2 regions of the Mesorhizobium sp. WSM4817 genome follow, and region 1 is predicted to be linked to the other one. Evidence: predicted binding sites of a transcription regulator. Region 1 holds the regulator's gene; the other holds the start of a gene.
What was found. Region 1 encodes LexA, which represses DNA repair genes until DNA is damaged. Its sites were predicted from a motif close to TGTTCNNNNTGTGTTCNG; they were not measured.
Positions count from the first base shown of each region.

Region 1 (4,479 bases):
GTTGCGCGGCGGCGATGCCGCCTACAACGCCCAGGCGCTGCGCGACATGCTGGGCGGCGCTGCCGGCGCCTTTCGCGATACGGTGCTGATGAACGCCGGCGCCGGACTGGTGGTGGCGGGAAAGGCGACGACGCTTGCCGATGGCATGGCGACGGCGGCGCAAGCCATCGACAGCGGCCGGGCGCTAAAGGTGCTTGACCGGCTGGTCGAGATTTCAAACGGATAGCGCCGTGTCTGATATCCTGCGCAAGATCGAAGCCTACAAGCGCGACGAGATCGCGGCGGCGAAGGCACGGGTGCCGTTTGCCGAAATCAAGGCACGGGCGAGGGCTACCGATGCACCGCGCGGCTTTCTCTCGGCCCTTGAAGCCAAACGCAAATCCGGCAGTTTCGCGCTGATCGCCGAGATCAAGAAGGCGAGCCCGTCCAAGGGCCTGATCCGCGCCGATTTCGATCCGCCGGCGCTGGCCCAGGCCTATGCCAAAGGTGGGGCTGCCTGCCTGTCGGTGCTGACCGATGCGCCGTCTTTCCAAGGGGCGCCTGAATTCCTCACCGATGCGCGCAGCGCCGTGACATTGCCGGCTTTGCGCAAGGATTTTCTGTTCGAGCCCTATCAGGTGTTCGAGGCCCGTGCGTGGGGCGCGGACGCCATCCTGATCATCATGGCGAGCGTCGATGACGCCGTGGCCAGGGAACTCGAAACGACGGCTTTCGAGCTCGGCATGGACGCGCTGGTCGAGGTGCATGACGAGGCCGAGACGGAACGCGCGCTGAAACTGTCGTCGCGGCTGATCGGCATCAACAACCGCAATCTCCGGACATTCGAAACCAGCATCGAGACATCGGAGCGGCTCGCGGCGATGGTGCCGGCCGACCGGCTGCTGGTCAGCGAGAGCGGTATTTTCTCGCACCAGGACTGCCGCAGGCTGGAACGGAGCGACATTGGCACTTTCCTCGTCGGCGAGAGCCTGATGCGGCAACTGGACGTGGCCACTGCGACGCACCTGCTTTTGACGGGCAAGGCGCCCGCCAATGCATCTGCCCGAAAATCGGAATCGATGTTCGGAGAGCATGATGCATAGATACAAAGCGTCAGAGTGTAGTTTGTGCGTCCAAACGGACGCACGTCGCTCCAGGGTGACCTGACGATGTCGGCCGCCCTCACCCATCTTGGCGCAGAAGGCGAAGCCAATATGGTCGATGTCGGCGACAAGGCGGAGACGACCCGCACGGCAATCGCCGAAGGTCTTGTCTCGATGCGGCCCGAAACGCTGAAAATGATTCTCGACGGCGATGCCAGGAAGGGCGACGTGCTGGGTACGGCGCGCATCGCCGGCATCATGGCGGCCAAGAGGACGCATGAGCTGATCCCGCTCTGCCATCCGCTGCTGTTGACCAAGATATCGGTAGACATCGAACCTGACGCGAAGCTGCCCGGCCTGAAGGTCACGGCGCTGGCCCGCGTCACCGGCAAGACCGGCGTCGAGATGGAAGCGCTGACCGCCGTCTCGGTCGCCTGCCTGACCATCTATGATATGGCCAAGGCGGTCGATCGCGGCATGGCCATCTCCGGCATCAGGCTGGTGGAAAAGACCGGCGGCAAATCCGGCGACTACAAGGCGGATGCCCAGGGGGCAGGCCAATAATGGCGCTGCTTGCGGTCGCCGAGGCGCTCGAGCACCTGCTTGCGGATGCTGCGCCCTTGCAGGCTGAAAGCGTCGCCCTGATGGATGCCGCCGACCGCGTGCTGGCGGAGCCGCTCATCGCGCTCCGCACCCAGCCGCCATTCAACGCGTCGGCCATGGACGGCTATGCCGTGCGGGCCGACGATGTCGCCTCCGTGCCCGCGAGACTTTCGGTGATCGGCATGGCGCCGGCCGGACGCGGCTTTGCCGGGACAGTCGGCCCGGCGCAGGCCGTGCGCATCTTCACCGGCGCGCCGCTTCCCGGAGGCGCCGACACCATCGTCATCCAGGAGAATGTCCGCGACCTCGGCGGCGGCATGGTCGAAGTGACCGCGCCGACGGTTGAAGGCCGCAACATCCGCCGCCTCGGGCTCGATTTCTCGCAGGGCGACATGCTGCTGGAGAAAGGCCGCCTGTTTGATCCGGCGGCATTGTCGCTGGCGGCGTCGGCCAACCACCAGCAGGTCCGCGTGGTGAAACGGCCGCTGGTCGCCATCATCGCCACCGGCGACGAATTGCTGCCGCCGGGCAGCGACCTTGGCCCCGGCCAGATCATCTCCTCCAATGCCTATGGCGTCGCCGCCGCGGCCCGCTCGGTCGGCGCCAGCGCCCTCGATCTCGGCATCGCCGCCGACCGCAAGGACGCGATCGCCGCGCTGGTGACAAAAGCCGTCGCCGCAGGCGCGGACGTCATCGTCACGCTGGGCGGCGCCTCGGTCGGCGACCATGACCTCGTCCATGACGTGCTGACCGGCGAAGGCATGGCGCTCGATTTCTGGAAAATCGCCATGCGGCCCGGCAAGCCACTGATGTTCGGGCGGCTGGGCGCCATCCGCTGCATCGGCCTGCCTGGCAATCCGGTGGCCAGCCTGGTCTGCACGCAGCTCTTTCTGAAGCCGCTGCTGGCGCGGCTCGGCGGCCGCGCCTTCCGCCAGGACATGCGTCAGGCGCGGCTCGGCGCCGCCATGCCGGCTAACGATCTCAGGCAGGACTATGTACGCGCGGTGGTGAAGGAAGAAGCTGGCACGCTTGAGGCAACGCCGTTCAGTATCCAGGATTCCTCGATGCTCAGAATGCTGGCCGACGCCAACGGACTGGTCGTGCGCGAGCCATTCGCTCCCGCAGCCGCAGCGGGCGCCGCCTGCAGCGTGCTGATGCTACGCTGAACAAAACGTCAACACATTCATTAAACTTTAAATGGTTGCGGAACACAACTGGAACAGATAGTGTTTGTTCTGGGTTTGTTTTTCTGATTCTGTTGGGGGTCGCGATGCTGACACGCAAACAACATGAACTGCTGATGTTCATCCACGAACGGCTGAAGGAAAGCGGCATTCCGCCCTCGTTCGACGAGATGAAGGAAGCGCTCGACCTCGCCTCCAAATCGGGGATCCACCGGCTGATCACGGCGCTGGAGGAACGCGGTTTCATTCGCCGCCTGCCCAACCGCGCCCGCGCGCTGGAGGTGCTGCGCCTGCCCGATTCGATCGCGCCGGGCCTCAATGCGGCGCGCAAATTCTCGCCGAGCGTCATTCAAGGCTCCCTTGGCCAGGGCGGCCTCGGACGCCAGATCAAGCCAGCGCCTTCGCGCATGCGTGCTGCCGGCAATGACGACGACGTCGTTGCCACCGTCTCCATACCGGTGATGGGCCGCATCGCTGCCGGTGTGCCGATCGACGCCATCCAGCACCAGACGCATTCGATCTCGGTGCCACCGGACATGATCACCGGCGGCACGCACTACGCGCTGGAGGTCAAGGGTGATTCGATGATCGAGGCCGGCATCTTCGACGGCGACACGGTCATCATCCGCAACGCCGAAACCGCCCAGCCTGGCGAGATCATTGTCGCTCTGGTCGACGAGGAGGAGGCGACGCTGAAGCGATTCCGCCGCAAAGGTGCCTCGATCGCACTGGAAGCCGCCAATCCGGCCTACGAGACGCGCATCTTCGGGCCGGACCGGGTCAAGGTGCAGGGCAAGCTCGTCGGACTGATCCGGCGTTACTGAACGGCAGGCTTCTTGGGTTTCTCGGCCCTGCGGTATGGCGGCAGGCCCCTCGCCTCGCGCGAAAATCGCCGCTGCTCATGCCAAGGCCTGTATGGCTGTCTGACGGCAAAACGGATTTCTGCGCGCGTTGTCGCCGATAGCGGATCGAAGAAGACGGCGGCACTGCCCATGCGAGCGAGCTGCCGTTTGGTGACGACGAGAACCAGCGGGTTGCGGCAGGGTTTGTAATAGGCTGTGGCATCGTCGATGACGATCAAATCCGCAAAGGCACAGGCCGGCCGCGCGGTTTTGCGGTTGTCGGCGAGCGCGATGAGCGCGCCGGACGGATGCCGGGCCAGGCACAGGCCGGCAGTGCAGGTGAAAGGCGCTCCCGGCGGCAGGTCGGCCGGATCGGCGATGTCGAACCGCACATCTCCTTTTTCGAATGTCTCCGGCTCGACGATCGTTGTTGAAACCAGCGCATGTTTCCAGTTGTCGGTGGTGAATTCGTTCGAACGCATCCGGTTGACGGCAAGTTCGCCGCCGCCGATCGGCAGCGCCACCAGATGCGCATCCTCCGAGATCAGCACGTCGGGGGTGCGCGTCTCGGAAATCGTCAGCAGGCCGGCGAGCGCAAAGGGAAGTGCCGCAAGCCGCAGCCATGTCGTCGCCATCGTGGCGATGACTAAGGCGACCGTCACCAGCAGAACCGATTGCAACGAAATCAGGCCGACTGCATCGACGGGCGAACGCTCCGAGATCCATCCCGAAATTGCAATCATCGCCGTCAGGCCCTTGCCCATCATG
Region 1 is NZ_JBVVQQ010000016.1:154,174-158,652, forward strand. It holds gene trpD (anthranilate phosphoribosyltransferase) at 1-226, shown strand, start outside; gene trpC (indole-3-glycerol phosphate synthase TrpC) at 231-1,082, shown strand; gene moaC (cyclic pyranopterin monophosphate synthase MoaC) at 1,149-1,646, shown strand; gene AC0L2K_RS21925 (molybdopterin molybdotransferase MoeA) at 1,646-2,851, shown strand; gene lexA (transcriptional repressor LexA) at 2,956-3,693, shown strand; gene AC0L2K_RS21935 (ComEC/Rec2 family competence protein) at 3,687-4,479, opposite strand, start outside.

Region 2 (4,479 bases), on a different contig from region 1:
CTATGTTCCCTTCACGATTCTCGGCTTTGGTGGTCGGCGGGATTGAGCCGCACTCTCAAGGGGCAAGGCCAGCCGCTTCTCGTCTTCGATGGCGCGATCGACTGCCTCGATTTCCTCTTGGAGTTCCTTTAGCTTGGCTCCGTAGCTGGAGCCGTCGCTGTCCCCGATCTGAAAGCCGCTTGCCCGCATTGCGTCGCGGGTATGGTGCACGTTACGGACTCCTTCGCGTCGAGTCGCGACCAGGATTTCCCTGAACTCTCCAAGACGTTCAACGTGATTTCGAGTCATTGCGTTCTCCTATTTCGTCGTCATCGGCGCTGACGGCGATTCAGCACGGCTAAAACTTACGGCGCAGAAGGTTTAAGCGACTCTAAAGAGATACGCTCGACAAAACATGAATGCGGAAGCTCAAATTTGACCCTTGCAATAAAGTGGAGCGCGGGAGGCGGCGTTCATCCATTGTGCGGTAGCCTTCCGGGCTCAGGAAGAACTTCGACGCGCATCGGATGCTCTCCGCGCACCAGAAGCGGCGCTGGCCCCTGGTCGAGACGCCCGAGCCGGATCAGGCCGCGCGACCACCGATAGGGACCATGAAACATCGCAAGATTGCCCAAGGGGCGTAGTAGCAAAGATCGCCAACCGCCTCGTTCCCGAAGCGACCGCCGCCTTCCGGCGCAATCGACGCTCAGCCATACAATCAAGCAGCTCGAAGCGCGCATGGGCATCCGCCTGCTGACCCGCACCACGCGCAACGTCGCAACGACGATCGCGGGCGAACGGCTGCTGCAGACAATTGCGCCGAGCATCGCCGAAATCGACGACGAGATCGCGGCGCTGACGGCGCTCCGCGACAAGCCGTCAGGCTCGATCAGGCTGACCCTGTCCGACCATGCACTCGAAAGCGTGGTCTGGCCCAAGCTCAAGCCGGTGCTTGTCGCCTATCCCGATATCAGCGTCGAACTGATCCTGGACAGCACCTTCCGCAACATCGTTGAGGAAGGCTTCGACGCCGGCGTCCGGATTGGAGAGAGCGTTGAGAAGGATATGATCGCGGTGCGCATCGGTCCCGACTGGCGTCTGGTCGCCATTGCTTCGCCTGCCTATCTCGCCGCGCATGGTGTGCCCGAGCACCCGCAAGAACTGATTCGGCATCTCTGTATCAACATGCGTCATGAAAGCGCCGGCGGCCTTTACGCCTGGGAGTTCGAGAAGGATGGGCAGGGGCTCCGCGTTCGAGTGAACGGTCAACTGACCTTCAATAATACTTATGCCATGATCGATGCGGCGGCCAGTTGATACGGCATGGCCTACGTCCCGGAGAACATCGTCGAGCAGCACATCGCACGTGGCAAACTGGTTCAGCTTCTGGACGATTGGTCGCCGTTTTTTGAAGGCTATTTCCTCTACTATCCGAGCCGTCGTCAAAATCTTCCCGCGTTCAAGGTCATCGTCGATGCGCTACGACATCGGAATTGAAGCGAGGGGATCTAAACCGTGCGATTGGCTCACGCCCTATTAGGACGCAGCGGAACCGTTTCTGGTTTGTTCACATTTCGCTGGCATCGCTGTCCGCCACGGGTAAACTTGGCGGATGGGGGAAACGATTCGCATTATCGGCATCGATCCGGGGCTGAGGCGCACCGGTTGGGGCATCGTCGAAAGCCTCGGCAACTCGCTGCGCTTCGTCGCCTCCGGCACCGTGCGTTCCGACGACAAGGCGACGCTGGCGACACGGCTTTGCCAGTTGCATGACGGACTTGCCGAGATCCTGCATGCCGCCATGCCGCACGAAGCAGCGGTTGAGCAGACCTTCGTCAACAAGGATGCGGCCGCGACGCTGAAGCTCGGCCAGGCGCGCGGCATCGCCATGCTGGTGCCGGCGCTGGCCGGCCTGGTCGTTGCCGAATATGCGCCCAACGCCGTCAAGAAGGCGGTGATCGGCGTCGGTCATGGCGACAAGAAGCAGATCCACATGATGGTCAAGGTGCTGATGCCGAAGGCGACGTTCGACACCGACGATGCCGCCGACGCGCTGGCCATTGCCATCTGCCACGCGCATCACCGGCAGAGTGTTGTCTATAGGTTGGCGGCGCTGGCATGAGGGACCACACATGATCGGCAAGCTAAAAGGCACGCTGGACGAGGTCGACGAGGATTCCTGCATTATCGACGTGCATGGCGTAGGCTATGTCGCCCACTGCTCGACGCGCACGCTGGCCGCCTTGCCGGCCCCCGGCGAGGCGGTGGTGCTGTTTATCGAGACCTATGTCCGCGAAGACATGCTGCGGCTGTACGGTTTCCAGTCGGTGCTGGAGCGTGAATGGTTCCGGCTGTTGATGAACAATGTGCAGGGCGTTGGCGCCAAGGTGGCGCTGGCCATCCTGTCGACGCTGGCGCCGGCCGATCTCGCCAATGCCATCGCATTGCGGGATATTGCCATGGTCAGCCGCGCGCCCGGTGTCGGCAAGAAGGTGGCCGAGCGCATCGTCACCGAACTGAAGAACAAGGCGCCGGCCTTTGCCGGCGCTGCCTCCGGCACCATCGGCCTGAAGCAGGAGCTTGGCGAAGGCGTCGCGCCGGCGCCAATCACCGACGCCGTCTCGGCGCTGGTCAATCTCGGCTATTCACGCGATACCGCCGCCAATGCGGTGGCGGCGGCGCTGAAAAGCGCCGGCGAGGACGCGGATGCGTCGAAGCTGATCCGCTTCGGACTGAAGGAACTGGCGCGGTGAGTCTGCGCTTGTCCCGTTCTCTGCCCTGTGCAAGGAAGGCGGCATGAGCCTTTCGCCACGCCTCATTGCTCCCGACAAGCGCGGCGAAGATGCCGAGCAGACCTTGCGGCCGCAGACGCTCGGCGATTTCGTCGGCCAGGCGGCGGTGCGGGCCAATCTCAAAGTGTTTATCGAGGCCGCCAAGGGCCGCAGCGAGGCGCTCGACCATGTGCTGTTCGTCGGGCCGCCCGGCCTCGGCAAGACGACGCTGGCGCAGATCATGGCACGCGAGCTCGGCGTCAATTTCCGCTCGACCTCCGGTCCGGTCATCGCCAAGGCCGGCGATCTCGCAGCACTGCTCACCAATCTCGAAGACCGCGACGTGCTGTTCATCGACGAGATCCACCGGCTCAACCCGGCGGTCGAGGAAATACTCTATCCGGCGATGGAGGATTTCCAGCTCGACCTGATCATCGGCGAAGGGCCGGCGGCGCGTTCGGTCAAGATCGATCTTGCCCGCTTTACCCTAGTCGCTGCCACCACCCGGCTCGGCCTTTTGACCAATCCGCTGCGCGACCGCTTCGGCATTCCGGTCCGCCTCAATTTCTACTCGGTCGAGGAACTGGAGCAGATCGTGCGCCGCGGCGCCCGCATCCTTGCCATGCCGCTCGGTGACGATGGCGCGCTGGAGATCGCGCGGCGCGCGCGCGGCACGCCGCGCATCGCCGGCCGGCTGTTGCGCCGCGTGCGTGATTTTGCCTCCGTCGCCGGCGACGGTCACGTCGACCGCCAGATCGCCGACGAGGCGCTGACGCGGCTGGAGGTCGATGCGCTCGGCCTCGACGCGCTCGACCGCCGCTATCTCTCGATGATCGCTCGGAATTTTGGCGGCGGGCCGGTCGGCATCGAGACCATCGCGGCAGGGCTTTCCGAGCCGCGCGACGCCATCGAGGACATCATCGAGCCCTATCTGATCCAGCAGGGTTTTGTTCAGCGCACGCCGCGCGGCCGCGTGCTGACCACCAATGCCTGGCGGCATCTCGGCCTCGATGCGCCGAAGGACCTGGCGCAGCAACAGATCAGCCTGTTCCAGGAAGAGTAGCGTCCGCGCGGCGTTGCGGTCTTTGTTGCTGCGCAAATTTCCTAATCCTGGTCAGCTTGCCGGCGCATTTGCGGGCTCTAACGCTTCGCTGTGGGGACCGTCGGTTCCACGAGCGACGGGGTTGAGCAATGATCACCAGACGCGGCTTCCTGCGACTCATCGGCGGTTCCTTTTTATCTGCCGTGTCGCTCAGTACTTATGCGGTTGGCCTCGAGCCGATGCTGCTGACGCATGTAAAGCGCTATTCATTGACCCCGCCAAACTGGCCTGCAGGGTTTCGGCTTCGCGTCCTCGCTCTCGCCGATATTCATGCCTGTCGGCCATGGATGACGCCGGAGCGGATCAGGTCGCTTGCCGAACGGGCGAACAGCCTGCAGCCGGATCTGATTGTCCTGCTTGGCGACTATGCAGCCGGCACACGCCTGGTCACAGACTGGGTGGCTTCCTCCGAATGGGCGCCGGCCTTGTCAGGCCTGAAGGCGCCGCTCGGCGTGTGGTCCATCCTTGGCAATCACGACTGGTGGGAGGACCTTTCCGCGCAGAAGGCCGGGTTGGGGCCGACGGTGGCGCGCCGGGCGCTCGAGAGCGCCGGCATACCGGTCCTGGAAAACGATGTGGTGCGCCTGGAAAAAGACGGGCATGGCTTCTGGGTCGCCGGACTTGCCG
Region 2 is NZ_JBVVQQ010000018.1:6,683-11,161, forward strand. It holds gene AC0L2K_RS22680 (hypothetical protein) at 1-288, opposite strand; partial or broken gene AC0L2K_RS22685 (cyclophilin-like fold protein) at 453-679, opposite strand; partial or broken gene AC0L2K_RS22690 (LysR family transcriptional regulator) at 673-1,476, shown strand; gene ruvC (crossover junction endodeoxyribonuclease RuvC) at 1,592-2,101, shown strand; gene ruvA (Holliday junction branch migration protein RuvA) at 2,112-2,732, shown strand; gene ruvB (Holliday junction branch migration DNA helicase RuvB) at 2,776-3,813, shown strand; gene AC0L2K_RS22710 (metallophosphoesterase) at 3,942-4,479, shown strand, end outside.
Region 2: a site for LexA is predicted at 1,533-1,550, ahead of ruvC (crossover junction endodeoxyribonuclease RuvC). Genes of this name have one in related genera too.